Regions from separate parts of the Neobacillus sp. S1115 genome, predicted to be linked through region 1. Evidence: predicted binding sites of a transcription regulator. Region 1 holds the regulator's gene; each other region holds the start of a gene.
What was found. Region 1 encodes Rex, which represses fermentation and respiration genes when NADH is low (regulators of the CRP and FNR family bind a similar motif). Its sites were predicted from a motif close to TTGTGAAATATTTCACAA; they were not measured.

Region 1 (7,836 bases):
GGGTAACGAATCATGTCGCTCAGTCTCTTTATCGCAAACTAGGGTTTCAAAATGGCGGAATCCGGAAAAATTATTACTCAGATAATTTGGAGGATGCGCTGGTAATGTGGGTGAATTTATGAAAAAAGATCAGTTGATATTAGGTATTGAAACAAGCTGTGATGAAACGGCGGTGGCGATTATCAAAAATGGCCGAGAGATAACGGCCAATGTGGTTGCCTCGCAGATCGAAAGTCATAAACGGTTTGGCGGGGTCGTTCCGGAAATTGCCTCACGCCATCATGTTGAACAGATCACGATCGTGATAGAAGAGGCATTAAAGCAGGCGAATCTATCATTTGCTGAAATTGATGCCGTTGCGGTAACGGAAGGGCCAGGTCTGGTGGGTGCCCTATTAATTGGCGTCAATGCCGCCAAAGCACTCGCGTTTGCTCATAATAAACCGCTTGTGCCCGTCCATCATATTGCCGGTCATATTTATGCAAACAGGCTGGTGACAGAGCTGAAATTCCCTTTGTTGGCTTTAGTGGTCTCAGGGGGCCATACGGAGCTTGTCTACATGAAAGAGCATGGACAATTTGAGGTAATTGGCGAAACAAGGGATGACGCAGCGGGTGAAGCCTATGATAAGGTTGCGAGAACGTTGAATCTGCCATATCCAGGCGGTCCGCATATTGACCGTTTGGCCCATGAAGGCAGTCCGACTATTGATTTGCCCCGTGCCTGGCTGGAGGAAGGCTCCTATGATTTTAGCTTTAGCGGCTTAAAATCAGCGGTCATTAATACGGTTCATAATGCCGAGCAGCGCGGTGAGACGATTGCTTCAGAGAATCTGGCCGCGAGCTTTCAGGAAAGTGTCATTGACGTATTGGTGACGAAGACCGTAAGGGCCGTTGCAGAATATGGTGTCAACCAAATATTATTGGCCGGAGGAGTAGCGGCCAATAAGGGGCTTCGAGCAGCCCTGGAAAAGGCATTTTCAGATAAGGCGGATGTTGAATTAGTCATTCCTCCATTATCCTTATGCACAGACAACGCAGCCATGATAGCTGCCGCTGGAAGTGTCATGTTTGAAAAAGGTATTAGAGGAGACTTATCATTAAACGCAATACCTGGATTGGATATTGAAACATATAACACCTGACCTTTCCTAACAAGGAAGGGTTTTTTTAATAAAAAAATCTAATTAAACGTTTGATTGATTTGGTTGATAAACTAATCAAACGTTTAATTGATATGGGCAATAAACTAATCAAACGATTGATTGAAAACGGCAAATGCTTAAAATATAGGCATTTTAAGAGTTAAACAAACATTTGATTAAACTTGGCTAATATAAAAATAGCAATTTTGTGGATAAGATTTTTTTGAAAAAGTGGAAAATTCAAATGACTTGTGGATAATTCAGTGGGTAATGTTGATAATGTGGATAAATCGACATTTTTTTGTGGATAATGTGGAAAAGTTAATTGGATAACTGAAATAATGGCATTTACAATGTGAATAATTCTGTGGAAAATTAGGCCTTTTGGATTACAAGCACAACAAAAAACCGGACTCCAACAGTCCGGTTATCCACATTATTCTGCCAGCTCGGCCCATTCTTCCATTAATTCGTCAAGCTCGGTCTTAGCCTTTTCATTTTTTAAATTAATCTCTAAAACCTTTTCATGGTCCTGAAAAACTTCTGGCTCGCATAATTGCTGTTCATAATTCTGAATCTCTTCTTCAAGCTCCGAAATGCGTTCCTCGATTTCTTCCAATTTGCGTTTTCGCTGGCGTTCCAGTTTTTTCGTTTCTTTATCCTGTTGATAACTGTTTTTTTCAGCAGGCTCTAAAGCAGAAACCTTCTTCTGGGAGGCAGCCAATGCGAGTGCCGTAAGTTCCTCCTGCTCCAGCTTTTTATCCACATAATAATCGTAGTCGCCGAGGTATTCAGTGCTGCCCGTGGGGCTCAATTCTAGTACCTTGGTTGCGATTCTGTTAATAAAATAACGGTCGTGTGAGACAAACAAAATAGTACCTGGATAATCAATTAAGGCATTCTCAAGTACTTCCTTGCTGTCCAAATCCAAATGGTTGGTAGGTTCGTCCAATATTAATAAATTTGCTTTCTCGAGCATTAGCTTGGCAAGGGCTAAGCGGGCTTTTTCGCCGCCGCTTAATGACAAAACGTTTTTAAGCACATCGTCACCGGAAAATAAGAAATTCCCAAGCACCGTACGGATTTCCTTTTCCGGTTTCAGTGGATATTCATCCCATAGTTCGTTTAAGACCCGTTTATTGGAGGTTAGGTTGGCTTGTTCTTGATCGTAATACCCGATGGACAAATTGGTTCCGTATTGAATAGTTCCAGCCAAAGCGGGAAGCTTTTTAATAATTGTTTTTAAAAGGGTCGACTTCCCGATTCCGTTAGGGCCGACAAGGGCAATGCTGTCGCCTTTATACACACGAAAGGAAATATCCTCGGAAACCTTCTCTCCATCATAGCCGACAGCAAGAGAATCAACAGTCAGTACATCATTGCCGCTTTGCCGCTCAATTTCAAATGAGAAAGAAGCGGATTTTTCATCCCCTGATGGGCGGTCCATGACTTCCATCTTTTCAAGCTTCTTCCGACGGCTTTGCGCTCTCTTAGTAGTAGTGGCCCGTGCGATGTTGCGCTGGATGAAATCCTTTAACGCGGCAATTTCCTCCTGCTGCTTTTCATAAAGCTTCATGTCGCGTTCATAATTGGCAGCTTTCTGCTCAAGATAAGTGCTATAATTACCGGTAAATCGCTGAATCAGGCGGCGTGATAGTTCATACACCTCTGTAACCACTTTATCCAAAAAATAGCGGTCATGCGAAACAATTAAAATCGCGCCATCATAGCCCTGCAGATATTGCTCCAGCCAGGAAAGGGTTTCGATATCCAGGTGGTTGGTTGGCTCGTCCAAAATTAAAATATCAGGTCTTGTCAGCAATAGCTTGCCTAGCGCAAGACGCGTTTTTTGTCCGCCGCTTAGACTTGAAATCATTAACGTAGTATCGGAAAAATTTAACCCATGCAATACAGAGCGGATATCGGCTTCATACTGATAGCCGCCTTGCTCTTTAAACTTTATTTGCAATTCATCATATTCCTTTAATACCCGTTCGTATTTTCCTGGGTCTCCGAAAACAGCAGGATCGGCCATTTGCTTCTCCAGCTTCCGGAGCGATTTTTCCATCGCCTGCAGGTTCTCAAAAACCGTCAGCATTTCCTCCCAAATGGACAGATTGGACTCCAAACCCGTATTTTGCGCCAAATAACCAACGGTAACATCCTTTGGTTTGATGATTTCGCCGCCGTCATAGCCCATTTCGCCGGCGATGATTTTCAATAACGTTGATTTCCCCGCTCCATTGCGTCCGACAAGGGCAACACGGTCACGGGTTTGTAATTCCAGTTTTATATTCGATAAAATAAGTTCAGCACCATAATATTTTTGTAATTGGTTAACCTGTAATAAAATCATTTTTTTCACCTCTATTACCTTACGACTAGTTTACCGTATTACCCGAATGTCGGCAATGAAGTGAAATTTTTAATGGAATTATAAAAAAATATACTGATAGTTCAAAGTTTCACACACATGGACATAAAAATATTGTATTATTTTTTGTAGGAGGATTTTTTTATGGCTGAATTTACTCATTTTAATGAAGAAGGCCGGGCCAAGATGGTCGATGTCAGCGATAAGCCGGAAACGGCACGCACGGCAATTGCCCAGTCTAGCATAACAGTAAGCACTGAAATTTATGAAAAAATCACAAACCACGAAATGAAAAAGGGCGATGTCTTAGCAGTTGCCCAGGTTGCTGCAGTGATGGCAGCGAAAAAGACATGGGATATCATTCCAATGTGCCACCCGATTCCATTAACAGGTATCAATATTAGTTTTTCGTGGGAGCAGGCCGGGCAGGAACAATATACACTGCATATTGCTGCATCAGTGAAAACCAAAGGCAGTACGGGGGTTGAGATGGAAGCGCTAACAGCCGCCTCTGTTTGTGCCCTGACCGTCTATGATATGTGTAAGGCAGTTGATAAAGGGATGGTGATTGGACCAACCTTTCTGGTGGAAAAAACCGGCGGCAAAAACGGTGATTTTAGAAGAGAAATCTAATATATCCATTAAAATTGAAGGGTGGGAGAAATATGTCCAATGAAACGATGAAAATACCACAGGCAACAGCAAAGCGTCTGCCCTTATATTATCGATTTTTACAAAACCTTCATTCTTCTGGCAAGCAGAGGGTGTCATCTGCAGAATTGAGTGAAGCAGTAAAGGTGGACTCGGCCACTATTCGCAGGGATTTCTCTTATTTCGGGGCCCTTGGGAAAAAGGGGTACGGCTATAACGTAAACTATTTGTTATCGTTTTTCCGGAAAACACTTGATCAAGATGAATTAACAAAGGTAGCGTTAATCGGGGTGGGTAATCTCGGCACAGCCTTTTTACACTACAATTTTTTAAAAAATAATAATACAAAAATCGCTTGCGCCTTCGATGTGGACCCCGGAAAAATTGGCGGTTCGATAGGCGATGTTCCCGTTTATTCGATGGACGATATAGAACAGTATTTGATCGATGAAAATATTTCGGTGGCGATTTTGACGGTGCCGGCCCCGGTTGCACAGCAGATTACAGATAAGCTTGTGAAAACGAATGTAAAAGGGATTTTAAACTTTACACCAGCGAGACTGAATGTACCTTCATCGATCCGCGTGCATCATATTGACCTGGCGGTGGAGCTGCAATCACTTGTTTACTTTTTAAAGCATTATCCAAACGACGAAGTAGAAGAATAAATAATCAATGGGCTTCTCGCCAAAATGGTGAGAGGCCCATTTTTCGTTTTGAAACATTTTTCCTAAACAGATCACTATACAAAAGGAGTTGAAGCGGGTAAAATGATTACACAAGTAATTATTGTAATCCAATAGGAAAGGTTGGGATTAAAATGACAGAAACAGTTCGTTCAATCCCACGTCCGCTCGTGAAAACAAACCAGTGGACAATTGTTTTAAGTGTTGTGTTAACATGGTTATCCGGACAGGAATGGTTTTTGTTAGTACCATTTGTTGCCGGTATGTCTGGTCTTTTATTCGAATTTAATCCGATTATGCAAATAGCAAAACTATTTTTAAGAAAGGACCCAAAGGCTTATATCCCTGAGGATTGGGAGCAGCAGCAATTTAATCAAAAAATTGCCGTATCGTGTTTGGGAATTGGATTTGTAGGATTCCTGCTGGGATGGAATGGTGTTGGCTATGTGTTCACGATTCTTGTCGCGGTGGCTGCCTTTGTGGCAATTCTAGGTTTTTGCATCGGATGCTTTATTCATTTTCAGTGGAACCAATACCGTTATAGAAGGGCGCACCAATAAAGGAGAGGTCTGAATTATTCAGCCTCTTTTTTTGTTTTTCTGCTTATATTTGACGCTTCCATATCCTTACATTTAAAATTAAATTGAAAATTATGAATTATCATTCATGAGGAGAGTGGCGTTTTTATGAAGCTTGTTTCCCAAGAGACAGAAGCAAGAGGAAAAAATTCTTACAGCTTTGATGAATTTCTCGAAAAACGTGACAACCTTGATTGGTACCGTGATGAACCGTTTTTACAAAAAGTGGTCAAGAAATTTACGGGTTCTCAGCACAGCCAAATCCACGAAAAACTATTATCCTTTTCACCAATAGTATCTGCAAAATGGAACCGGTTAGCCGAAAGAATTGCCAGACCGGAAGTCCGCCCCTATATGCTTCACTTTGATGCTTTTAATCATCGGATTGACCGGATTGTTCGTCCTCAAGAAGTTCATCAATTAGAGAATGAAATTTTCGGAGAAGGTCTTTTTTCCAGTAACATGACACCTTGGGAAAGCTTTGTGAAAAGAATGCTGATCCATCAGCTGGGTGAGGCAGGAGTGACCTGTCCGCTGACATGTACACATGGTTTAGTGGCTTTGCTTGACCAATTTCCGGATGAAGAATATCCAGAACTTCAAGATATATTACATCATACAAAAGAAGGGCTAAACGGCGAATTTGCCATTGGCGCTCAATTTATGACAGAAATCCAGGGTGGTTCTGATTTGCCGGCTAATGTTTTGGAGGCGGTTCCGGAAGGCAAGTGTTATCGTTTGTATGGGAATAAGTTTTTCTGTTCTGCGGCTCATGCCGATTATTCTGTGGTGACGGCAAAAATATCGGGAACTGACAAAGTTTCGACATTTATCGTACCATCCTGGCTTCCGGGGGATAAGGAGAAGGAGAAACGCAACGGGTACGAGATTAATCGGATCAAATGGAAGCTGGGAACAGCCGAGCTGCCAACTGGGGAGATTCAATATAAGGGGGCGCGTGCCTATCCAATCGGTCCAAAGGATAAGGGGATTGCAGTTGCAGTCGGAATTGTATTGACCTTGTCGCGGTTGGAAATTGGGATTGCCTGTGCTGGGTTTATGCTGAGGGCCTCTCGGGAGGCAAATTTGTACAGTGATTTCCGAAGTGTTTTTGGGAAGAAGGTAAAAGACTATCCACTCGCAGCAAGCAAGTTGAAACGAATCCAGCATGCCGCTGAGCGAACGACGGCGGGGGCATTCAAAATCTATAATCTTTTCTTGCAGTTGGATAAGCCGCTTAATCCAGGAATTAAATCGGACCATCCAATTGAAGTTAGGAAAAAGTTATTTAATCTGCGTGAACTTGTCTTGCTGCAGAAAATCTGTGCAACGAATGAGGGAGCGGAAATTTTACGGGAGGCTATCTCCGTGTTTGCCGGCCATGGAGTAATGGAGGAATTTTCGTCGCTGCCGCGTATCTTCCGCGATGTGGTCGTAAACGAACAGTGGGAGGGACCGCGTAATCTGCTGTTAACGCAAATTTACCGCGATTTGGGCAGGGTTTCTGATTGGTATTCACCTGCCGAGTTTGTGGCAAGCGTTCTTGAGGGAGCCGATTCAGAGACGATTAAAAAGTTTACGGACCAACTAGAGGACTTGCTGCAAAGACCTGTTTTAGGAGAAGTAAGTGAAGCATCGATGGAAGCCGCGGAAGAATGGGATGCGTTCTGTGACTCCTTCTTTAAGGCTTACCAGCTGATAGCTCTAAAAGAGGTCAATTAATGGAGCGGGGCGTAACATTATAGACGGTATCAAGGACAATTTGAGTGAAATTGGGGGTGGAAATGTCCTTGATAGGAGGTATCATGAGGTTAGTCTAAAAAGTGGACACGTAAAAATGAGATTTAGATTATAATACAATCATCATTTAAAAGGACGTGTTCACATGGGTAAACATCATTCTCAAGAGTATAAAGAATATGTTGCAAAGTTAATCGTTGAGGAGGGGAAAAAAGCCTCCCAGGTAGCTTTTGAACTCGAGATCTCCCCTAAAACTGTTAGTCGATGGGTGGCAGCTTACAGGACTAAAACAAGTGCTGGGAAAGCTGGAGAAAACTATCTTACACCCACAGAACTTGAAAAACTGAAAAAGCAACACGAGAAAGAGATACAAAAATTGAAAGAGGAAAACGAAATTCTAAAAAAGGCCATGCACATCTTCACGAAAAACCAAGCGTAATTTATACGTTCATTCAAGCCCACTCTGATGAGCACGCTGTGGCGAAGATGTGCAAAGTTCTTAAAGTATCATCAAGTGGCTATTATAAATGGCTAAGGATCCAGAATAAACCTCAATCTGAGAAAGATGCCTACCGTAAAGAAATCAAGCAAAAAATAAGTAAATCATTTCACGAGAGCTATGGTACGTATGGGAGCCCCAGGGTCCATGCCGACTTGGTGGAG
Region 2 (7,836 bases), 360 kb from region 1:
CCTCTCGAATGGTGATATTTCCCTCTTCATCCACAATGCAGGCGCCATGCATGCCGCCTGTTTCCAAATAAAAACGGGAGTTCTGAGCAAATTCGCTGCGTTTTTTTAAAAGATAGCTAAGCTGATAGATTTGATTTGATGTAACCTTATCGAAGTTCTTTACATCAGTCATTGAAAAAAATGTGACGCCCCTGCCGCAGCCTGCTGTGTAATGCTTCTTCTTTGAAAAGACTTGCTCTTCATCAAAGGCTGCGCTTAAAGTGACATGGATGCTCCCCATATCTTCATTGATGACGATGGCCTCAATATCATTTGCTGCCTGAATAAATCCTTCAGAAAACAAATAGCCATATGTCCAATCCTCGAGATCAAATTTTGTCAATTGGAAAATCGCCATTTCGTACCCATTAATGATTAATGAAATGGGATATTCGTCGGGACAACTTTTGTGGTTCATTGTTTTCCCACCACCTTTGAAGAGTATTTCTCATTAATAGAGTAATTTTGGAGGAGTCTTTTGAAAGTAATTTTTATCACTATGAATTGATTAAAATAGTAAAAAAGTTGGATATTTCACTTTTTTGTCAAACACTTTCGACAGGCGAAAAAAATCATTTGCACCATTGTAAAAGTTTATTTTGGTTGTTTTTTTGCTGTTGAATTATAATAATAGGGTGATTATTAAGCCTTTTTTAGGAGGAGTACATAATGAGCATTAAGAAGGTAATGACAATTGCCGGTTCAGATACGAGCGGCGGGGCCGGAATTCAAGCGGATTTGAAAACATTCCAGGAGCTTGGCGTATACGGCATGACTGCTTTGACTTGCATCGTCACAATGGATCCAAAAGATAACTGGCATCATAATGTGTTCCCAATTGCGGCAGATGTTCTTGAAAAGCAACTGGAAACCGTCCTTTCTGTTGGCATCGATGCGATGAAAACAGGGATGTTGGGCACAGTTGAACTGATTGAGATTGCCGCGAAAACAATCGATGCGCACAAATTGGAGCGGGTTGTGATTGACCCTGTCATGGTGTGTAAAGGCGAGGACGAGGTGTTAAACCCGGAAACGACCGATGCGATGCGTGAGCTTTTATTGCCTCGCTGTTTGGTAGTGACACCAAATCTGTTTGAGGCTGGACAGCTTGCCGGCATGAAAACGCCGAAGACAGTGGAAGAAATGAAGGAAGCTGCTGTAAAAATTTTCGACCTAGGGGCAAAAAATGTCCTAATCAAAGGCGGCAGCAAGCTTCAATCTGAGGAAAACGCCGTCGACCTTCTATATGATGGCAAGGAATTCCGAATTTACGAATCACCAAAATATAATACAACCTTTACGCACGGCGCCGGCTGCACCTACTCATCTGCGGTCACAGCTGAACTTGCGAAAGGAAAATCCGTCTTTGAAGCAGTCGAAGTGGCGAAAGACTTTATCGCCGCAGCCATCGAACAGGGCTTCCGCCTCAACGAATACGTCGGCCCAACCTGGCACGGCGCCTACCGCAGTTCAAAAAGCAAAACCGAATACTGCGAAGACTGCGCAGAATAATTTCCTAAAGAGCTGAACACGACGTTCGGCTCTTTTTTCTTTAAAAATGTGAAATGATGCTAAACTTGTTGATTGGAGCGGAGGGCACTCGACTCCTGCGGGATAGAGAGGTCACTGGAGACCCCACAGGCGCTTTCAGCGCCGAGGAGGCTCCAGGACCTCCCCGCGGAAAGCGAGTGCCCGGAGCGGAAATCAACTCTTAACCGAGCATTCATTTCGCATTTTTTATCCAATTTTAGTATGATAGTTACATTCTTAAAGAAAAATATCTCGTAGACTAAATCCTATTTTTTATAAGAAATAACGGGAAGGAGGAATCAGCTTGGAACTAGTGAACACCAATCAAGTACAGGAAGCCATTAATAGCTTCGTAAATAAAGAAGTATATATTCACCTTGAAACCACAAACGGTGCCTATGCATCACATCGCGATCAATCATTCTTTTCGGCAGGCGCTTATATCCGAAACGCCAAAGTCCAATATGAAATAGGGAAAATCACCGGAAAAGGTCCTTACCGGGTGGGCTTAAAAATTAACCTTGGCTGGATTTACGCTGAGGGCATCACTCATTTTGAAATCGATGAACTGGGACGGCTGCTGCTTGCCGGCCATGACAATGAAGGGAAACTAGCCGTCGCATTGGAAATCAGCCCGACTCCCTTTGAATAGTGGTTTCATGCGTCAGTCCTGAAAGGAGAATGTAAAATGGAAAAAGAACGCCATGTCCTAGTTGTCTTTCCACATCCGGATGATGAGGCATTTGGAGTATCCGGGACAATAGCCACCCACATCAAAAATGGCACCCCTGTTACTTACGCCTGCTTAACCCTTGGGGAAATGGGCCGCAATATGGGGAATCCGCCATTTACCAATCGGGAAAATCTCCCGAAAATCAGAAAAGCGGAACTAAAGGAAGCTGCCCGCGCTTTAGGCATCCAAGATTTACGCATGCTCGGCTACCGCGATAAAACTGTAGAATTTGAGGATGAAGAAAAGCTGGCCGACGTTATGTCCGCCTTGATTGATGAACTGAATCCTTCTTTGGTTATCACCTTTTATCCCGGCTATGCTGTACATCCCGACCATGACGCCACCGGCGCGGCCGTCGTCCGCGCTGTCGAAAGGCTTCCTGAAGCCGCACGGCCAACCTTACACTGCGTTGCCTTCTCGAACGATTGTATTGAAAAACTTGGTGAAGCTGACATCATTAATAATATCAGCCCTGTCGCCGAAATAAAGCTAGCCGCCATCAAGGCACACCGCTCGCAAACGGAGCAAATGTTTGCCGACGTGTCCGAAAAACTAAAAAACCAAGACCCACAAATTATGGTCTGGATCAACAACGAGCGCTTTTGGACGTACAAATTTGATTAAATATATAAAGGGACCCGTCATCTCCACTTTTAGAGTGGTGACAGGTCCCTTTCCTTTTAATATTCTTTATGGAGCAGCGTGCAGAATTTGCACCAGTCAAGGATGATGATTTTCCGCGATTTCAAATCAATCATTTCCTCTTTTTTAAGTTTGGAGAAGACACGGCTGATGCTTTCACGCGAGGTGCCGACGACGGTGGCGAATTCCTGTACGGTTAACGGTATTTCAACTTCCCAGCGTTTGAAGTCTGGGTTAAACTTCCGTCCGAGCCGCTCCAGCATCTTTACCGTTTTTGCATAAACATCGAGCAGGACCACATCCCTTAACTGTGAGGTCATTTCTCTTAAAGCATCGCTCATATAGCGGATCATTTGCATAGAAAGCTCCGGATATTGGTAAAGATCCTGCTCGAGCTCTTGCTTATCCAAAAAGAACAGCCGGCCATCCTCAAGCATCGTTGCTGTTGCCGGGTAACATTCTTCCTTCCGTGTGAATAAACATGCTTCGGCGAAAATATCCCCTTGCTGCTTCACACAAACGATAATTTCATTCCCGTTCTCATCCTGTTTGGCGAGCTTAACCGACCCGGAATGAATGAAGAAGACTCCTTTTGCCTTCTCATCCTCTTTGATAATCCGCATCCCTTTTTTCACTTCAAGCGTTTGAATCCGCCTTTCAATGATATTTAGCGATTTCGGGGATAAGTCTTTAAAAATCTCAATTTTTCGAAGTAATCCTTCTTTGTCGACTTCCTGAATCACTGATAAATTCGGCTCCAGTAATTTTTTGATGCGCTCCAACCTTCCCACCACCTTTACCTGGCTTATTTTCCTCTAATTGTAAGCTATTTCTCACGTTATAGAAGTGAAAAGGGTCACAATACTGCAAATCGCAAATACATCATGGAAAAATTGTTTTTCACAGAACGTTCATTTTTAAAAAAACGCTTTAGATATATGCTTTTGGGGCCCTTTCACAGAACGTTCAAAAACCCTTCATTTCGTGTGACGAACGTCACAAATTTACAAAATTTAATGAATTAGGATGAAACTGTTCAATTGACTAAAAGGAGGGGGAACAAATTTGAAAAAAGCTCTTATTAGTTTTGCCATTAGCCTTGTGCTCGGCTTCGGGCTTGGATATCTAGTATTTGATGTCATCATGGGGAACTCCAGTGACTCAGGAAAGGCACCGCAAACCGCCCAGGCTGTTTCGAAGGAAAAAGCGGCGGATGATTCCAGCAAACCTAAGGAAACAGCCTCAACTTCCAGCGCGAATGACGATAACATCCTTAATAAAAAGGGATGCCTTGGCTGCCATAGCGTGGAAGCGCTCAACATAAAAGGCGGTGCAGTCGGACCGGATCTTTCCCAAGCCTTTGTAAACGTTGAAGGCAAGCACGGCAAACCAATTGAGGAATTCTTAAAACAGCCTACATCCGCTGTTATGTCAGGTGTTATCGGCAAAAATCCATTAACCGAAGAAGAAGAAAAGCAAGTACTAGACCTGCTCAAGCAGGCATCTGAAAAATAAGGTGGTGTTAACCGAATGAAAAAATGGGTTCCAATCGCATCCGGCCTGCTAGCCGGGTTTGCTGCAGCAACACTGTCGTTCGCTGATTTTTCGTCGAACAACACGAAGACTGAGGCCGCAAACGCCAGCAACAAGAGCAATGCCGAAAAGGTTTATGTACCATTTGGCAAAAAAGATGATTATTATTTATTCGCATCCGGCGGCCACTCCGGGCAAATGTTTATCTACGGTGTGCCTTCGATGCGCAAAATCAGAACAATTCCGGTCTTTTCTCCGGATTCCGCTACTGGCTATGGCTTTGATGAGCATTCCAAGAAAATGATGGGTGATTATACTTGGGGTGACCTTCACCACCCTGCTTTCTCGGAAACAAACGGCGACTATGACGGCAAATGGATGTTTGCCACTGATGTCGGCAACAGCCGTGCCGCAGTCGTTGATTTAAAAACCTTTACAACAAAAGACATCCTTAATGTTCCAAACACAGCCGGCCCGCACTGTGCCGCGTTTGTAACGGAAAATACCGAGTATATGTTCCTCCCGACACGTTTCGCCGTGCCGCTTGGACAACAATATGAATCTCTAGATGATTACAGCCAGAAATACCGCGGTGTGATGTCAGCCGTAACCTTTGACGAAAAGAATGTAAAGCTGAACATCGCTTACCAGGTGGCCCTTCCACCTTGGTCCTATGACCTTTCTGATGCTGGGAAAAAGAGTTCAAAAGACTGGGCTGTGATGACAACCTACAATACGGAAGAAGCAACAACTACAATGGAAGTCAATGCCTCACAGGCTGACCGTGACTACATCGTTCTGTTCAACTGGAAAGAGCTTGAGAAGATGGTCAAGGAAGGCAAGTACGAGGATGTTGGCGGTCAAAAAATGATTTTCCCTGAAAAAGAAAAAGGCGGCATTTATTTAGTGCCGGTTGCCAAATCGCCGCACGGTGTTGACGTAACCCCAGACGGCAAATATTTCATCGCTTCCGGCAAGCTTGCTCCTGCGATGACTGTATTCTCATTCGAAAAAGCCTTTAAGGCCATCGAAAAGAAAGAATTTGCCGGCGACCGCAACGGTATTCCGATCTTAAAATATGAATCCGTAATGGAACGTGAAGTGAACCCAGAAAACGCACTTGGACCACTTCATACACAGTTTGATGACAAAGGCATGGCTTATACAACCATGTTCATTTCTTCAGAAATTGTAAAATGGGATCCAAAAACCGGTAAAACTTTGGACCGCGTGCCTGTTCAGTATTCCCCAGGCCACTCTGTTGCTGCTGAAGGCGACACCGTTGCACCTGATGGAAAATGGCTGATTGCCTTGAACAAGATTGCCAAAGACACCTATTTATCGGTCGGACCTTCTCATCCAGAATCGATGCAGCTAATCGACATCAGCGGCAAAATGAAAGTCGTTCAATCAGCACCGGTTGACCCTGAGCCGCACTATGCACAGATGATCAAAGCCGACAAAATCAAAACGATTAACGTTTATCCGAAGGATCCAAACAATAAGGATGCAGTCTATAAACAAAGTGACACCAAAATTGTCCGCAACGGCAATGAAGTCCATGTGTACGGAATTGCGATGCGCTCGAGATTCATCTTCGACAGTAAGTCAAAACGACCTGACGTCATTGAAGTGAACCAAGGTGACCATGTCTTCATCCATTTGACGAATATCGATTTCGATGAAGATATTACCCACGGTTTTGCGATTAACAGCTATGACTTAAACATGGAAGTTCAGCCTGGCCAAACCAATACAATGGAGTTTACCGCTGATAAAGCAGGTACCTTCCCGCTTTATTGCACAAACTTCTGCTCGGCTCTGCACCAAGAAATGAACGGCTACTTCTTGGTAAAACCAAAAAATTAACGGACTACCGCGAGGCACAGGCTTTCGCTTAAAAAGCTAGTAACTTTCAACTTTTGGGCGAGGCTGTCTCAAGAAAAGCGCCGGCCCCTCTTTATGTGAGGGCCGGCCTTGAAGGAGGCGGCCTCTCCGTCTTATTAAGCATAAAAGGAATGGTTAACTTGAATGATAGTAAAAAAGGCAATAAATTATCGATTACATCTGCATTGCTAATCGGACTTTCAGCCGTATTAATTGTCATCTCGATATTTTTCCCGTGGTGGAAGATGCTGTTTTATGCGCCGCAATATCCCGAAGGTTTGAATATTATTGTCTATCCCAATAAGCTAAAAGGTGAAATTGATATTATTAATGGGCTTAACCACTATATTGGCATGTCCAATTTCAGCGCAGAAAATTTCCCAGAACTGGGATACTTGATTTACCTTATTAGCGGATTAGCGCTGCTCACTCTGATTACAGCCATCCTCCGCAATAAAAAAGTTCTTTACGGATTAATTAGTGTATTTGTGATCGGCGGACTTGCCGGGGTATTGGACCTCCATTCTGCCTTAAAAAAGTATGGAACCAATTTGGACCCTAAAGCACCGATCCATATGGACCCGTTTGTTCCGCCGATTATCGGCCAAAACACAGTGGCAAACTTTACTACCCATAGCATCTTAGGTACAGGCGTTTACTTCGTGATTGCCGCGTTTATTTTATTACTAATTCCGGTATGGAAGGATCGAAAAAGATGAAAAAAACAGCGCTCCTGTTTCTTGTTTTTTCTCTAGTGTTATTTTTCAAACCTGAGGGAAAGATGGCAGCCGATAATTTGCAGGCAAAAATCGACTCCATGAAAGAGGGGGCGGTATTGAAGCTTGACAATCAAACCTATATGGGCAATATCGTCATCAAGAAACCAATGACGATCATTGGTTCGAAAAACACCGTGATCAAAGGAGACGGAACCGGCAACGTGATTTCCGTTAAAGCGGCTCATGTCAGCTTGAAAAACCTTACCGTGTCTGGCAGCAGCATGGACCGCAACTCCTCCGAGGAATACGCGGCCATTAAGGTTTATACCAATAACAACGTGATTGAGCACATTACCATCCGCCATTCCTTTCACGGTATTTATTTAAGCAAAGCTCACCACAATATTGTACGCTATAACAATATTAAGGGTATGGGAAAGGGAGAAATTGCTGCCCAGGGAAACGGGCTCCATGTTTGGTACGCCGAAAATAATTTGCTTTCCCATAATACAATTGATGGCACCCGGGACGGCATGTTCTTTGATTATTCCAGCCACAATAAAAGCTTCGACAATAGCATCAGCAATACCCGGTACGGCTTGCATTATATGTACTCCGATGAAAATACATTTAAACGAAATACCTTTACAATGAATGAGGGCGGCGCCGCCATTATGAATTCCAACGGCCTTACCCTTACAGACAACCGATTTATCGTCAACTATGGAAACAAATCATTTGGTTTATTGCTAA
Region 3 (7,836 bases), 290 kb from region 1:
TGGATATTTCGTTCAACCGACCATCATTGTGACTACAAATCCAAACTTCAAAACAATGGTGGAAGAAATCTTTGGACCAGTCTTAACCATCTATGTATATGAAAATGATCAATTAGAAGAAACATTGCATGCAGTAGATACTGCTTCTATGTATGCCTTAACAGGTTCGATCTTTGCCCAAGATCGCGGGGCCATTGTTCACTTAGAAAACCGCTTATCCGGCGCAGCTGGAAACTTCTATATCAATGATAAACCAACTGGTGCGATGATTAATCAACAGCCATTTGGCGGTTCTCGTGGATCTGGTACAAACGATAAAGCAGGTTCTGTATTCAACATGATCCGCTGGACAAGTCCTCGTGTCATCAAAGAAAACTTTGCACCAACTGCAGAAGTTGCTTATCCATTTATGGATGCAGAATAATAAATAATGTAAAAAAGAGGTTGAAACCAAACGTTTCAACCTCTTTTTTTATTTTTCTAGCCGGCACCAATGCCTTTATACTCCCCATTATTAACCATTTAAAATAAAATACTTTTCTCACCGAATAAACAATTGTTTTCAATCTAGGATTCGACACCTTTTACTATTACCATATGGTAATATTTTCATATTGCTTATTACTTATATAAGCTCTTTTTTTTGTGAATCTAGAACATGGATGGACCAAATTTGAGTGAAAAGAAGGAGGCCCGTTATGAAAGACAAAATTGTAATTATTACAGGTGCAAATTCCGGGATTGGAAAAGCAGCTGCCTATAAATTTGCATCAGAAGGCTATCATGTAATTATGGCTTGCCGCAATATGGAGATTAGTACCGCCGAACAAAGAGACATAATTGAAGCCACCAAAAATACCGATGTAGATCTGATGGAACTGGATGTTTCTTCCTTTGATTCTATTCGTGCATTTTGCTCAGCTTTTAAATCCAAATACCCGCGGTTGGACATCCTCATCCACAACGCCGCCTACTTAAATCACGGTGTAAAAGAATATAAACTTAGTACCGACAATATCGAATTATCCTTCGCTACGAATACATTTGGTCCTTTTTTAATGACTCATTTATTGGCCGATCATCTTGAAAAATCACCAGACCCGAGAATACTCCATGCTTGTACGACAAACATCAAAAATTTCTTCGACCCGAAAAGGAAGATTGAATTTGACAATTTGCGTGGAGAACTGAAGGACACCCGGCCTTATAGCACTTATAAGATGTATGGTGATTCGAAAATGGCACTATTAATGCTGACCTTCAAAATGGCAGAAGAATTGAAAAACAGAGGGATTAAAGTTAATGCCCTGCAAATTAATCGTGTAAAACTTTCAAAAGAGACGATTGAAAAAATGAATTCTGTTTGGAAAGTATTTGCAAGGGTACAAAATCTTACGAATCCTCTACCATCAGGCATGGCCGATACCTATTTTCACATTTGCACATCAGATGAATTTAAGGATGTGACCGGGCAGCTTATCAACCATAAGAGAGAAATTGCTAAACCAGCAATAAGCGAAAAGGGCTTTACTCAATTGAAAAACATATTCGGCTTAAGCACTTATCCCAAGTACGCAATAGATCCTCAAAATGTTGAACAGATATGGTGGTTGAGCACGACGCTTACTTCCAATCAAACATATTAAAGAAACATTCCATTTAAGGCTGAAATATACAGTTTATATCTGTATATTTCAGCCTTTTCTATTTTACATAGATAATAGTTTTTTCTAAAAAAAGCCATCCTAAAGAAGAAAACGTTGCTTCCAAATTCCAATGTTTGATGAATCCTATACTACCTATAATTGAAGGGAGATTTAGCTGTGAAACTGTATCAAGTAAGAAAAGGGCAATTTGTGTACTTTAACAATGAGCTACACAAGGTATATGGTGTAAAACCAATGTATAAATTCTCCGTTCATCTTATAAAGCTAAGAGATTTAACACAGCACATAACCAATGCAGCGAGTGTGGAGAGATATATACCGAAGGAAAATGACAGTTTTATTTTTGATCATAAAGTATACACACTCCGGAACAATCAAAGACCTCAAGCTGGAGACTATATTTTAATTAATAATCCCGCCCCCGATACCCTGGATCATTACTCTTTAAATGAAATTGAAGTGGTTGAAACTGTTGATAACAAAGGGGTCATTACAAGCGATTTAGATGGTATCAAGCATAACGAATATTTATTGATGGTACCTGGCCGTGCACCCGACAGTCATCCTATCGATTATAAAGACATTGCAAATCTTGAAGAAGGCTTGGATGACACCCTCCCGCAAATTGTTCATCCATATGGGGAGTTATCGGCACAGTTGGGAGACATTTATAAAAAGAAGGATAGTGATGTATTAATAGAGGCTATGGTGATTGCGATTAAAGGGCAAACCATTTATCTTGGCGGCGGGTTAGAGGTGCCGCATGAAGAGTTGATTAATACGGATAGGTGGGAATTTCAATACAACCCTTTTAATAACTGACCGAGCTAAATCTATTTAAATAAGTATTCATCAATTGCAGGAGGTTTCCATGGAAAAGTTTAAAGAAAATAGTGTATTTATTATCTCTTTATTGCTGACCCTCATTTTTATTATCTGGGGAGTTTTTTTTACAGATAATCTTACCAAAGTTACCAACGCCGTTTATAATGGCTCCATTGATTACCTGGGTTGGGTTTATCTCGGTGCCACTCTATTCTTTGTCTTTTTTTCTATCTACTTGTTGTTTTCAAAGTATGGGAATATCCGGCTGGGAAGGAGAACTGATAAGCCTGATTTCTCTACCGCTTCTTGGCTGGCAATGCTGTTCGGTGCTGGTATGGGGGTCGGAATTGTATACTGGAGCGTCGCTGAACCAGTAACCCATTACACAGCTCCTCCGTACGGGAAAGGTTATACGATTGACGCAGCCAACACCGCAATGAAATATACATTTTTCCATTGGGGCCTGCACCCATGGGCCATCTACACTGTTATTGGGTTAGCCCTTGCTTTTTTTCAATATAATAAAAGGCTCCCTGCAGCGATCAGTTCAGCGTTCCATCCAATTTTGGGCGACAGGATTTACGGCCCGATTGGCAAAACGATTGATATCCTGTCCATCTTTGCAACAGTCTTTGGAATTGCAACCTCCTTGGGGCTTGGGGCGATGCAGGTTACTGCAGGTATGCATGACATATTTGGCATTCCTAATACATTATTTATCCAGTTGATTGTCATTGTGGTCGCAACAGTCCTTTTTATTATTTCCATTAATACAGGCCTGGAAAGAGGAATTAAATACTTATCCAATGCAGCCATCATCTTTTCAGTGGCAATCCTTGTGCTGATTATGTTTGTCGGTCCAGCCCTAACCGTTATTAAAGTCTTTTTTAATACAACAGGCCTGTATTTAAGTGACTTTATACATATGAGTTTACGGTTAAGTCCTTTTGGAAAAGGTGAGAAATGGATTGCTTCGTGGACCTTGTTTTACTGGGCTTGGTGGATAGCCTGGGCGCCATTTGTCGGCATGTTTATCGCCCGGGTGTCCAGAGGGAGGACAATAAGGGAATTTGTTATTGGCGTTTTGATTGTTCCGACACTTGGAACCTGTCTCTGGATGTCCGTTTTTGGCGGTTCAGCACTTGAGCTTGTTCAACATTCTGGAAACCATGATTTGGCAAAACATATCGCCGAAAATGTGTCCTTGTCCATATTTATTTTCTTCGACCACCTGCCATTAAGTTCCTTGTTAAGCATTTTAGGTTTCGCGGTAGTAGCTATTTATTATATAACTGTTGCCGATACCGCGACCTTTGTATTGGGGATGCTTAGTGAAGGTGGAACGTTTAATCCTTCTAACAAAATAAAAATGACATGGGGTGTCATCCAATCTGCTTTAGCTGCTGTTCTGCTGCTCGCGGGCGGTTTGGAGGTTTTGCAAACTGCTTCCATTGCAGCCGCACTTCCATTTGCCATAATCATGCTCGCCATGTGCTACTCCTTGCTGACAGGCCTAAAAAAGGAAGCTGAAATGCAACAAGGCAATAAAAGAAGTGCGCAGCACTATAGCCTAAAGAACGAAAATAGTTGATTAAATAATAAGTAAATTTGTTCGGCAAAAGACTCCTTCAGACCGAATTCCCCCTATGTTTTTTATGATAAATATCACAAGATTATCAGCACTTTTAGCGTATGCTTTAAGAAGTGGTAATGAGATGTGACTTGAAGCCATCATGGATTTATAAGATTCTCAGATGCATGGTGAAGGAAGAATGAGGAGGGGTTTGACGATGGAGGCTTCGAAAGTTGTATTAAGTGCCCCGCTGCAACAATTAAAGGACGAGCATGTATCGCTTCGGGCAGATATGGACTTTATCTCTGAGATTTCTGAAGAGATAGAATTCAATTCAGGTTCTGCTGTGGTACGTCTATTTGCGAAATTGTACGAGCGGGTTTTGTCTTTCCATGATAATCTGATGGAACATTCCAAACGTGAAGAGGAAGGATTGTTCCCTATGATGACCCGCCGCCTCGGGGAGAATGACAGAACAATCGAAACGATGGAATATGAACATGATAAGGCAGAGCAGCATCTAAAGGATTTTCTAACTGAAGCCGCCCTGACTGGCTTGGATATTAATGAAGACGATGCGCAATCGATTACAGTTTACGCTGTCCAAGCGCTTGCTACCTTAACACAACACTTTGCTAAAGAAGAAAAAATGCTGTTTCCATTGGCAGAGAATATACTGTCGGTTGGCGAGAAAGAGGAACTTGAACGACTGCTTCAGACGCGATAAGCAAGCAGCGGTTTTTGACCAAACATTAATCCACTAAATCAAAGGCCCTATCCAGTTTTAATTTGGATAGGGCCTCTGATTTTACCTTTTCATGGTAATAAAAAGTGTTTTATTTTAATATGTCATTAATGGAATTTGTCACATGAATCGCCCGTGGTTTATAGTCTGAGAGATAAGTGACTGCCCCTTGACCACCAAGGTAAAAGGCAATGTCGGTTTGCTTTTCAGCAAATTGATCCAATCTCTGCAGCAGTTGAGGATCTGTTTCAAATGGTATCGCGGTTGTAGCGGACAACAGAACGACATCCGGCTTTAACTTGCAAACCAATGATTCAATCGCACCTGGTGCAGGAGAAGCCCCGATTAACTGAGTTTTCCATCCCTTCATCATGAAACGCAATAGGATCAGATGCAGTGGTACTTCATGTTGTTCAGTTGGCAGACATGCTCCGAGAACGAATGGAGCATTTTCCCGATATTGATAATTTCGTCGAATTTGAACCAAGAAATCTCGTACTACCAGACTCGATACAGATTCCTGATATTCATCCCACTCATGACTCTCCCACTTTATTCCTACCTCTTTTAAAAAAGGTACCACGATAGTGGTTAGAAAACGCTCTATCCCTACATGATGAAGCGCTTGTTTTAAGATAAAATTTAATTCTATTTCATCACAGTGCCTGCCTTTTTCCAGAAGCTGAAGGACATACTCATTCCATTGCTCATAACGGGGGGAATTCTCCATTTGTACCGGTACTGGGTTTTCATCAATCTCTTTTGCAAGCATGGCGGCTTGTTTTAGCGAGTGGCCTTGTTCCGAAAGTAGTTTGATTTTTAAAAGCGTTTTGACATCCTGTTGGCTATATATTCGATAACCATTCTCCAATCGCTTCGGTTGAATAATCCCATAACGCTCTTCCCATTTTCTAATCACTTGTTTTGATAATCCGGTCATATCTGCAACTTGTTGAATTGCAAATAGTCCTTTTTCATCAGATTGATACATCCATTTCATCCCCTTAATACCTGGTCCGTCCCCCATAGCCATACTTAGTATATCGAATCTCTGTACTTTGTACAACGTTACCCCATAAACGTTATACAAAGATTGAAGATAAAAAGTTCCCTCAGTTATTATAAAATCCCAGAACTTTTGTATAATGTTTTGTATATTTTATTATACAAACATTTGACAAAAAAGATTATCTCCGTTAATAATTAAGTAAAATTGGAATTTAATACTTTCGAGAAAGGGAGTGACGGGGTGTTTTTAGCCTGGCAGGAAATTAAAAAAAATAAACTTCGTTTCACTTTGATTACGGGGATTTTAATGCTCGTTTCCTATCTTGTCTTTTTTCTTTCTGGACTTGCAACTGGTCTCGCCAGTCTGAATAGGGAGGCGGTTGATAAATGGAGAGCGACAGCGATTATCCTTACCGAGGAATCAGATAAAAGCTTGTATCAATCATCCATGTCAATCGATCAGCTAAACGACATTAAAGCGAAAAAAACGGCGGTAATCGGTCAGCAAAATGCAATTGCCAGCAACGGCGATAACAAGCAAAATATCTCTCTCTTTGGTATTAACAAAGGTGAATTTCTAATGCCAAATGTGGAGGAAGGCAGAGCTTTTAAAAAAGCAAATGAAGTGATTGCTGACGGTTCACTCAAAGACAAGGGATTCAAATTAGGTGATACATTATCACTGTCCTCCAGTGATCAACAATTAACAATTGTTGGATTTACAGACCATGCCCGATTTAATGCTGCACCTGTTCTATATGCGAATCTTGCAACCTTCCACCAAGTCAAGTTCGGTGAAGCAGCCGATCAGAAACAAGATCAAATTAACGGAATTGTTGTTCAGGATGCTTCTATTTCAAATCTCACCCAAAATGATGATCTGAATTCCATTGAAATTGAATCATTCATTCAAAATCTACCGGGTTACACTGAACAAAAACTCACCTTAAATTTCATGATTTACTTCCTCTTTGCTATTTCTTCCGTCATTGTCGCCATTTTCTTGTATGTGCTGACCGTGCAGAAGATTAGTATGTTTGGGGTCATGAAGGCGCAAGGTATTTCCAGCTCTTATTTATCTTGGTCTGTTATAGCCCAAACCTTTATTTTAGCGTTCATTGGAACGGCGGCAGGGTTTGCCTTCACACTCATTTCAGGAGCCTTTTTACCGGCAGCGGTTCCTGTTTCATTTGACCTGGCCTTGATGGTCTTCTATGGCTTAATTCTAATGGTTGTTGCCACTGCTGGTGCCGTTTTCTCAGTCTTAACAATTGTTCGAATTGACCCACTGAAAGCGATAGGAGGATAAACCATGGCAGTGTTGGAGTTACATCAAGTAGAGAAGAGTTTTGGAAGTGGCCATAAGAAAGTGGAAGCCTTAAAGGAAACAGAATTTCTTGCCCACCGAGGCGAGTTGATAGCAATTATTGGCCCTTCGGGGTCTGGAAAAAGTACCTTTCTCACGATTGTCGGGGGGTTATTAACCCCAACCTCAGGGGATGTAGTCATCAATGGCCAAAACCTAACCACGTTGAATGAAAAGGCACGTTCACAAATCCGACTCAAGGAAATCGGATTTGTGTTACAAGCGTCGAACCTAGTCCCATTCCTCTCCGTGGCCAATCAATTGAAACTATTAGACAAAGTAAAAAAGGGAAATATGTCAAAAATGGAGCGGAATCAACTGTACGAGGAGTTGGGAATTAGTGACTTACTAATGAAATATCCATCCGATTTATCCGGCGGGGAACGCCAGCGTGTAGCCATCGCTAAGGCTCTGTACAGCAACCCTTCGATTATTTTAGCTGACGAGCCGACAGCCTCCCTTGACTCAGACCGTGCCTATGAAGTCATGGAGCTGCTGAAAAAAGTCACGAAGCAGAAACAAACGACAACCATCGTAGTGACGCACGATATTCGGCTTGTCGGCTATTGCGACAAAGTCTACCGAATGACGGATGGTGTCCTTTCAGCAGTTTCAGAGGAGTCCTCCAAAATGAACAAAAAGGCACAACTAT
Region 4 (7,836 bases), 350 kb from region 1:
CCATTGTTGTCATTGTCAACTTTACGAATTCTACCCACGGCCGCGCCTGCATTTCGATTCGCGAAAACGAAATCGCTGCAGATGCGATGGGGATTAATACGACTTATTATAAAGTAATGGCATTTATCATTGGTGCCTTTTTTGCCGGCGTGGCAGGTGCCTTGCATGCCCATAACTTTTACATTATCCAGCCGACCAACTTTGGCTTCTTAAAATCCTTTGATATTTTGATCTTTGTTGTGCTGGGCGGACTTGGCAGTATGTCCGGTTCCGTGCTTGCAGCGATTTTATTAACGATCATTTCAACATTCCTAGCCAATTATCCAGAAGTCCGGATGGTGATCTACAGCCTTGTACTAATTGCAATGATGCTGTTCCGTCCGCAAGGATTGATGGGAACAAAGGAAATTACGTCTTTCTTCAAGCTGGAAAAATCCGCGCAAGGAGGGTCTCATGATGCGAACAAAAACACAGTTGCTTAAAGTAGAGAACGCAGGCATCCGCTTTGGCGGTTTAAAGGCTGTATCCGGGGTCAACCTAGAGCTTTTGCAGGGAGAACTCGTCGGACTGATCGGGCCAAATGGTGCCGGCAAGACGACATTCTTCAACCTGTTAACAGGTGTTTATGTTCCAACCGAGGGATCAATTTCTTTGGCCGGTGAAAAATTAAACGGGCATGCGCCTTATAAGATTACCAAAAAAGGAATCAGCCGTACCTTCCAAAACATCCGCTTGTTTGGGGAATTATCGGTACTCGATAATGTTAAGGTTGCCTATCATTCGCTTGCGAAGCATTCCATTCTCAGTTCAATCTTCCGCCTTCCTTCTCATTTTTCCGGTGAAAGGGAAATGGAAGAAAAGGCAATTGAGTTTTTAAAAATCTTTAAGCTTGATAATGTCCAGCATGAAATGGCGAAGAACCTGCCATACGGGCAGCAGCGCCGCTTGGAAATTGCCCGGGCATTAGCAGCAAATCCTAAGCTATTGCTTTTGGACGAGCCGGCAGCAGGGATGAATCCGCAGGAAACTGATGAACTGATGAACCTGATTGCGTTAATTCGCGAAAAATTCTCGTTAACCATTCTGTTAATCGAGCACGATATGAATCTTGTCATGGGTGTTTGTGAAAGAATCTATGTACTGGATCATGGACAGCTAATTGCCGATGGTACTCCGGAGGAAATCCGCAACAATCCAAAAGTCATCGAAGCGTACCTTGGCGAGGAGGTCTCTTAGTATGCTTAAAGTCAACGATATTAATGTCTATTACGGAAATATCCATGCATTAAAAGGAGTATCCCTCGATATTAACCAGGGTGAAATTGTGACGCTGATCGGTGCGAATGGTGCCGGTAAAAGTACGCTATTAAAGACCCTTTCCGGGCTTTTGAGACCGAAGACTGGCGAGATTGTGTTTGGAGGCGAACATGTTGCCGGCAAGGTGCCGCAATTGATTGTGAAGCGCGGGATCTCCCAGGTTCCAGAGGGCCGCCGCGTATTTGCCAATATGTCGGTTGAGGAAAATTTGGAGCTTGGCGCCTATTTGCGCAAGGATAGGAAGGGTATTCAGGAGGATTTTGAAAAAATTTATCAGCTCTTTCCGCGCCTGCTGGAGCGCAAAAAGCAGCTGTCTGGTACACTTTCAGGCGGTGAGCAGCAGATGCTCGCAATGGGCCGGGCGCTGATGGCACGCCCTAGGCTGCTTTTATTGGACGAGCCCTCCATGGGTCTTGCACCGCTGTTGGTCAAAACAATCTTCCAGATTATTGAGGAAATCAATAAAACGGGAACAACGATCCTGCTGGTTGAACAGAATGCGAACATGGCGTTATCCATCGCTGACCGCGCCTACGTCATTGAAACAGGAAAAATAGTTGCCTCTGGTTTAGCTGAAGAACTCAGTGCCAGTGACCAAATTAGAAAAGCCTACCTCGGCGGGCATTAAAAAAGGTATCGGAGTGAACTCCGGTACCTTTAAACCTTTTGCTGGTCCGAATCAAGTGTAAATTGAAAACGATGTTTCGGCTGGAATGAGTGCTTGATTTTGCTTTTGTATTCGACATACAATTGCTCGAGCCCTACTAACGCAAGCGAGAAGAAATTAGCATAATTCTTTTGGACCTCCCACTTTAGCTCGTTCTTGCCGCAAATGCTGTAATAGTTTAGTTCCTCAATTTCTTTGGCAAGCTTAGCCAGCTCTTCAGTTTGTTTTTCTGTCGGAAGGGATAGAATTTGGTCGATTTTTCCAATATAAGCCCTCGATTTTTCAATTTTCTCTTTAATATCCTGGTAGCCGGCTAAATCAATTAGCTGGTATTTTAATTTGAATTCGTTCAGCCGTTGTGCGGCTTCATAGGTGGCCCCAACGATTGTCTCACGCGTCATATGTTCTGTTTCATAGCTAAGCATATGCTTCCAGGACGGCTGGGTAATGGCCTTGCGATGGTCTTCGAGTGTCTGGCACAATTTTTTATAGCCATGGATTTCCGGGTGCTCAAACGCCGGGCTCGCCGGATCCAAAAATGGTGCGAGCGGGGCAACGAAGTAAAAGATTCTTGGGTCCTTCCCGCTGGCCAGGTGGATGGTTTCACAAAATTCAATGTTTTCGACAGCACTTTCATACGTCTGCCCAGGGATTCCGACCATAAAGAACAGGTCAATTTTTTTACAGCCATTTTTGAGAGCGAACTGCAGTGTTTCGATCACCTTTTCATTTGAGCAGCTGAATTTTCCGTTATATTTCCTGATTTTTTCGTCATGGGTTTCGAGGGTAATTTCAATGCTGTAATGAGGAACGCTTTCATTCATCAGCCGGAAAAATTCTTCATCCGCATATTGAAATAACTCAAAGACGATTTCGTTTTTCAGCTTCAATTTTTTCAACCGGCTAAAAAATTCCTCAACATATTCTTGTCCCCCTTGTCTTAGATCATGGAGGATAAAAATCGGCGCGCGGCTGAACCGGGAAATAAATTGAATATCCTCGACGAGCTTTTTCGGTGACCGCAATGCTAGCGTATGACGGTTGCAGTTTTGCCCATAAGCCTCTCTTGAACCGCCGCAAATCAGGCAGTTTTGCGTGCAGCCGCGTGCGGTCAACAGTGCGGTGTTCGGATATTGCAGCCAGCCGTTGTATGGCAGCGGGTCGAGGAAATTTCGGTATTTAAAAACGGACCGAATGGTGTAGCGGTACCCCGGAACATCAATATCATCGAGGTCCTTTGGCACGTACGTTAACGGATTATAGCCAGTCTCGGTGCCCTTTTTCCACGTTAAATTAGGAATATCCGCGAAATGCGTATTTCCAGTCTCCAGCTTATTCATCAACAGCAGCATCAGCTTTTCTGTCGAGTCCCCGCGCATCACGAAATCAATAAATGGATATTGAATTAGCTCCTTGTGATAATACGTGGCCGACAATCCGCCAAAAATAATTGGGGTGTCCGGATGAAGCTGTTTGACGATTTTCGCAAGCTCAATGCTGCCGTGGGCATGTGGCAGCCAGTGCAGGTCAATGCCAAACGCACTTGCCCTGATCGATTTTAATTTTTTTTCGACATCAAAGTTTGGGTTCATGAGCATTCGGTTGGCGATATTGATGATTTTGACGCGGAGTCCATAACGTTCCAAATAGTCGGCGATGCTCGTCAGGCCGATGGGGTACATTTCAAAAACGGGCGAAGATGGAACAACATCACTGATCGGTCCGGCAAGCAAAGGATTTTTTCGGAAATCGTAAACACTTGGAGCATGCAGCAGTACTAAATCGTATTTCATGGGAAACACCTCTTTGATTTATAGTGTAATAACTCCTTTTGGGGTATATATATAAAGTTTTTTCAAGAAAGGATTTGTGAGGGAATTCACAAGGTGTTTTAATGTTATTATCGCTGTTTACTTTAGTTTACTATAATAGTTGTTGGCTAGAGTGACAATCAGGTGACAAATTTTGGTTAACTTTGTGCCGAATAAATTTAATACAAAGGTAGTAGGCAAGAATAATCCTTTTGCCAAATAGAAAACGCATAGTGGTTTATGACATAATAGTGGATATCAAACCAATCTGGTTTGCCGAGGGCTTAGTCCGGTCAGTGTGATTCATTAGACCGGGTTGGGTCCTTATTTTTTGCGGACGTTTGGCCGACTGAACAATCATTCATATTGTTTTCAATCTATAAATACATTAAACTAGAATAAACAGAAAATTAAGTAAATCGTCACAGAATTTGGAGGGGAAGCTTTGGGCGATATCGGCATTTTGCAAAAAAAAGAGAAGCTATCAAGGCAATTCCTACTATTTATCTCTGTCTTTGGAGTGTGTATTTATTTTCAATATGGCTTGTTTAATTTAATGGTACCGCGCGAGCCAATGATTTTGGCACTGCTGGTGTTGTTTCTCTTTATTGTGGAGCTATTTCCTGTTCCAGTCTGGAAAGGGCATATTACCATCTCTTTTCCATTGGTCTATGCCATATATCTCATGGATGGATTAGCCTATACGATTGTTTTTTATGGGATTATCATTGCAGCTATCAACATTATGAATAGACGACCGCTCCGAATTATTTTCTTTAATCCGGCCATGCAGGTCATTAGCTTTTTTATTGCTCATCTGCTTTGCCAGTGGCTGTATCCGCAGATGCCAATCGAAGGGCTGTCAAGGGTGCTGAAGGGAATTATCCATTTTAATTTGCTCATCATCCCCTTTTATTTCATGAATAATCTCATTGTGGATCTTGTTTTTGCTATCAGGCCACAAACGTATAATCTGAAAATTTGGAAGATGAAAGCGCTCTTTGAGGTTTATAGTTTTCTTATTTCCTATGGTTATATTGTTTTGTTGCATGTTTTGGGAAATCAAAAGCGAGGAACGATTGATGTTTTCTCTTTTTTCTTCTTTTTTATCCCGTTGGTCTGTGTGGCCCTGCTAAGCTCGATTATTGCTAATTTAAAAAAGGAAAAGGCGAAGCTGAAAGCGTTGTTCAGCATTTCATCCGAACTCAATAAAAAAATTGCGAGGTCTGATTGGTTAACTTTTTTAAAAGATAATCTTCAAGAATTTATCGATGTTGATGCATGGATTTTGTGGAAACGTCCACCGGAAGGCTGGTTGTTCCGATTTGCGGCTGGCCCTGTCAAGGAAGATTTAAAGATGTCGGAGGAAACGGCTGCCGCCTTGGATAAAATGACAAAATTAACCGTTTATCATAATGCCAAAAGAGACCCGAGTCCGGCTGGGATTTTTTTTAAGAAGGAAATAGGGTCAATACTTTATGCCCCATTAATTTTAGAAAAAGAGCTGGTTGGGATGTTTGTTTTTGGTAGAAGCCGGATCAACAGTTTTAGCGAGGAGGATATGCGTTCTGCGGCTACCCTTGCTAATCAGCTGGCTGTCCTGATTAAAACAAGATGGCTGTTTGCCGAGCAGGAGAAGCGGTTGATTTTAGAAGAAAGGAATCGTATTGCCCGGGATATCCATGATGGGGTGGCCCAGTCGCTCGCCGGCGCGATTATGAATCTTGAAACGGCGCAGCGGAAATTTGCGAAAATGCCGGACGATTCACTTCGGTTAATAGGCGAAAGCACCGAGAAGCTGAGGCGCAGCCTGAAAGAGGTGCGGGAATCCATCTATGCGTTAAGACCTTATCCGACTGAGCGGGTGGGATTATTGTTGGCAATTTCTGCAAAAATTAATGCGGTCAAGCGGGAGCATAATTTGGATATCAATTTGGAGACAAGAGGTCCGGAATTCCACCTGAGCTCGATGGTTGAAAAAATTATTTTCGATATTTGTCAGGAAAGTGTGCAGAATGCCGTTAAACATGCAGAAGCCTCGAAAATTGACATTCTGTTAAGCTATCAAAAAGAAAATGTGCTTTTGAAGGTGAAGGATAATGGCAAGGGGTTTTCGCTTTTTCAGGCCATGATCAAGGCCCGGGAGCACCCGCATTTTGGAATATTACATATGAATGAATCGGCTGATAAAATTCAGGCCTCGCTGCAGGTAGACAGCCGCGAAGGAGCCGGAACAGAGATAACCTTAACGGTGCCAAGAATGGGGATTGAAGGGAGTGATTTGCGTGATCAAGCTTATGCTAGTCGATGATCATGCCGTTTTACGGGATGGGTTGAAAAATATTTTGGAATTGGAAACCGATATTGAGGTGATTGCGGAAGCCATCAATGGCAATGACGCAATTGAAAAGGTAAAAGAGGCAATGCCGGATGTGATATTGATGGATATTAACATTCCAGAGAAGAATGGCATTGAAGCAACGAGCATTATAAAAAAAATGTACCCGTCTATTAAAATCCTGATTCTGACAATGTTTGACCATGATGAGTACTTTATGTCAGCGATTCGCGAAGGGGCCGACGGTTATTTGCTGAAGGATGCCCCTTCCCAGCATGTGATCGATGCGATTCGCGCGGTGGCAAACGGGCAGTCGGTCATCCACCCATCAATGACGAAGAAGTTTTTGGGCTTTTTCCAGCCTCCGGCTAAACCGGAGCCAGCTGAGGAAGAAAAGTCTGCGGATTCGACGCTGACTGAGCGGGAGAAGGATGTGCTTCTCTGCTTGGTCAAGGGCATGAATAACAAGGAAATTGCCCAAACACTGTTCATCAGTGACAAAACGGTCAAAATCCACGTGTCCAACATATTCAAAAAACTCGGCGTCAAAAGCCGGTCCCAGGTTGTCATTTATGCTGTCCAGAATCAGCTTGTGCCGTTGACGTAGGAGTATTATTTATTTTTTCTGAGAACAAAGCCAGGTTGGCTGCAATTGTTTTGTTAGGAGAGAGCTCGCTCAACGCGCGAGCTCTCTTTTTTTTGAATTTAATTGTCTAATTTCGGGCCAACCTAAAAAAAGCCAGGCGGTCAGCCTGGCACAGGTAACTTTCCATTTTTTTAAGGTCGTTTTCTTCATTTACTCGTCAACCGCCAATTACCATCCACGTCAAAAAGTTTAGGTTGGAAAGTAAAGTGGTATATTTGGAAAGTATTTTATAAGTTGTGGAAAGTAAATCCGGAATATATGTAAGTATTTAAAAAAAGAGGAAAGTAAATCGAGCAAAGGTGTAAGTATTTCCAAAAAGCTGGATAATGAAGACCTGTTTTTTTAAAATTTACCTCTTTTTTTGCTAAAATAGAGGAAAAATCAGAAGGATGATTAGAATGGCACAGGCCAAAACCAATGCAATGCGCATTTTGGACGCGAAAAAGATTCATTATGAGGTGCTTACATACGAAAATAAGGATGGAAAAATTGATGGAGTGTCCGTTGCTGAGAAAATTGGCAGAAATCTGAAAGAGGTCTATAAGACACTCGTCACGCAAGGGGCAAGCAAAGACCTTTATGTGTTTGTCATTCCTGTTGCCGAGGAATTAAACCTGAAAAAGGCGGCTAAAGCGGCCGGGGAGAAGAGTGTCGAAATGATTCCGGTGAAGGATATTCAAAAATGGACCGGTTACATCCGCGGCGGCTGCTCGCCCGTCGGCATGAAAAAGCAATACCGGACCTTCATCGACCAAAGCTGCTCAGAAATTGAAGCAATCGTCGTCAGTGCGGGGAAAATAGGCATGCAAATTGTGCTCGAACCGAACCACTTACAAGAAATCACCGACGCTGAGTTGGCTGATGTAATAAAATAAATTTTCCTTTTTAAAAAAAGTCAGTTTTTCGCATAGGCATTCACCTATAAACAACAAAAGCATAAGATATGGTGAACTTAATCTTTGTGATTGAAATTGCCTAATGGCAATGTTGATTTTTAAAAAGGGAGTGTTAATGAATGGCAGGGAAAATTAAAAATTATTTTGCCGGCGGTAACACA

Region 2: the regulator Rex is predicted to act here: its motif matches at 3,789-3,806, upstream of ACZ5B7_RS29790 (cytochrome C).
Region 3: the regulator Rex is predicted to act here: its motif matches at 4,146-4,163, upstream of ACZ5B7_RS30100 (hemerythrin domain-containing protein).
Region 4: the regulator Rex is predicted to act here: its motif matches at 3,852-3,869, upstream of ACZ5B7_RS29865 (TIGR04190 family B12-binding domain/radical SAM domain protein).

Annotation. Positions count from the first base shown of each region.
Region 1 covers NZ_AP038275.1:244,915-252,750, forward strand. Annotated here, with positions in the region: gene rimI (ribosomal protein S18-alanine N-acetyltransferase) at 1-122, shown strand, start outside; gene tsaD (tRNA (adenosine(37)-N6)-threonylcarbamoyltransferase complex transferase subunit TsaD) at 119-1,144, shown strand; gene ACZ5B7_RS01395 (ABC-F family ATP-binding cassette domain-containing protein) at 1,581-3,500, opposite strand; gene moaC (cyclic pyranopterin monophosphate synthase MoaC) at 3,663-4,151, shown strand; gene ACZ5B7_RS01405 (redox-sensing transcriptional repressor Rex) at 4,184-4,837, shown strand; gene ACZ5B7_RS01410 (DUF4395 domain-containing protein) at 4,990-5,415, shown strand; gene ACZ5B7_RS01415 (acyl-CoA dehydrogenase family protein) at 5,542-7,155, shown strand; gene ACZ5B7_RS01420 (transposase) at 7,319-7,612, shown strand; gene ACZ5B7_RS01425 (IS3 family transposase) at 7,624-7,836, shown strand, end outside.
Region 2 covers NZ_AP038275.1:6,132,755-6,140,590, forward strand. Annotated here, with positions in the region: gene fdhD (formate dehydrogenase accessory sulfurtransferase FdhD) at 1-457, opposite strand, end outside; gene pdxK (pyridoxine/pyridoxal/pyridoxamine kinase) at 709-1,551, shown strand; gene ACZ5B7_RS29775 (YojF family protein) at 1,874-2,221, shown strand; gene bshB2 (bacillithiol biosynthesis deacetylase BshB2) at 2,258-2,926, shown strand; gene ACZ5B7_RS29785 (Crp/Fnr family transcriptional regulator) at 2,983-3,726, opposite strand; gene ACZ5B7_RS29790 (cytochrome C) at 4,010-4,459, shown strand; gene nosZ (Sec-dependent nitrous-oxide reductase) at 4,475-6,346, shown strand; gene ACZ5B7_RS29800 (hypothetical protein) at 6,505-7,083, shown strand; gene nosD (nitrous oxide reductase family maturation protein NosD) at 7,080-7,836, shown strand, end outside.
Region 3 covers NZ_AP038275.1:6,204,454-6,212,289, forward strand. Annotated here, with positions in the region: gene pruA (L-glutamate gamma-semialdehyde dehydrogenase) at 1-424, shown strand, start outside; gene ACZ5B7_RS30085 (SDR family NAD(P)-dependent oxidoreductase) at 699-1,646, shown strand; gene ACZ5B7_RS30090 (hypothetical protein) at 1,824-2,489, shown strand; gene ACZ5B7_RS30095 (glycine betaine uptake BCCT transporter) at 2,539-4,083, shown strand; gene ACZ5B7_RS30100 (hemerythrin domain-containing protein) at 4,283-4,792, shown strand; gene ACZ5B7_RS30105 (MerR family transcriptional regulator) at 4,902-5,876, opposite strand; gene ACZ5B7_RS30110 (ABC transporter permease) at 6,060-7,127, shown strand; gene ACZ5B7_RS30115 (ABC transporter ATP-binding protein) at 7,131-7,836, shown strand, end outside.
Region 4 covers NZ_AP038275.1:6,147,661-6,155,496, reverse strand. Annotated here, with positions in the region: gene ACZ5B7_RS29880 (branched-chain amino acid ABC transporter permease) at 1-482, shown strand, start outside; gene ACZ5B7_RS29875 (ABC transporter ATP-binding protein) at 457-1,236, shown strand; gene ACZ5B7_RS29870 (ABC transporter ATP-binding protein) at 1,238-1,945, shown strand; gene ACZ5B7_RS29865 (TIGR04190 family B12-binding domain/radical SAM domain protein) at 1,975-3,777, opposite strand; gene ACZ5B7_RS29860 (GAF domain-containing sensor histidine kinase) at 4,241-6,106, shown strand; gene ACZ5B7_RS29855 (response regulator) at 6,081-6,740, shown strand; gene ybaK (Cys-tRNA(Pro) deacylase) at 7,178-7,654, shown strand; gene ACZ5B7_RS29845 (PRK06851 family protein) at 7,795-7,836, shown strand, end outside.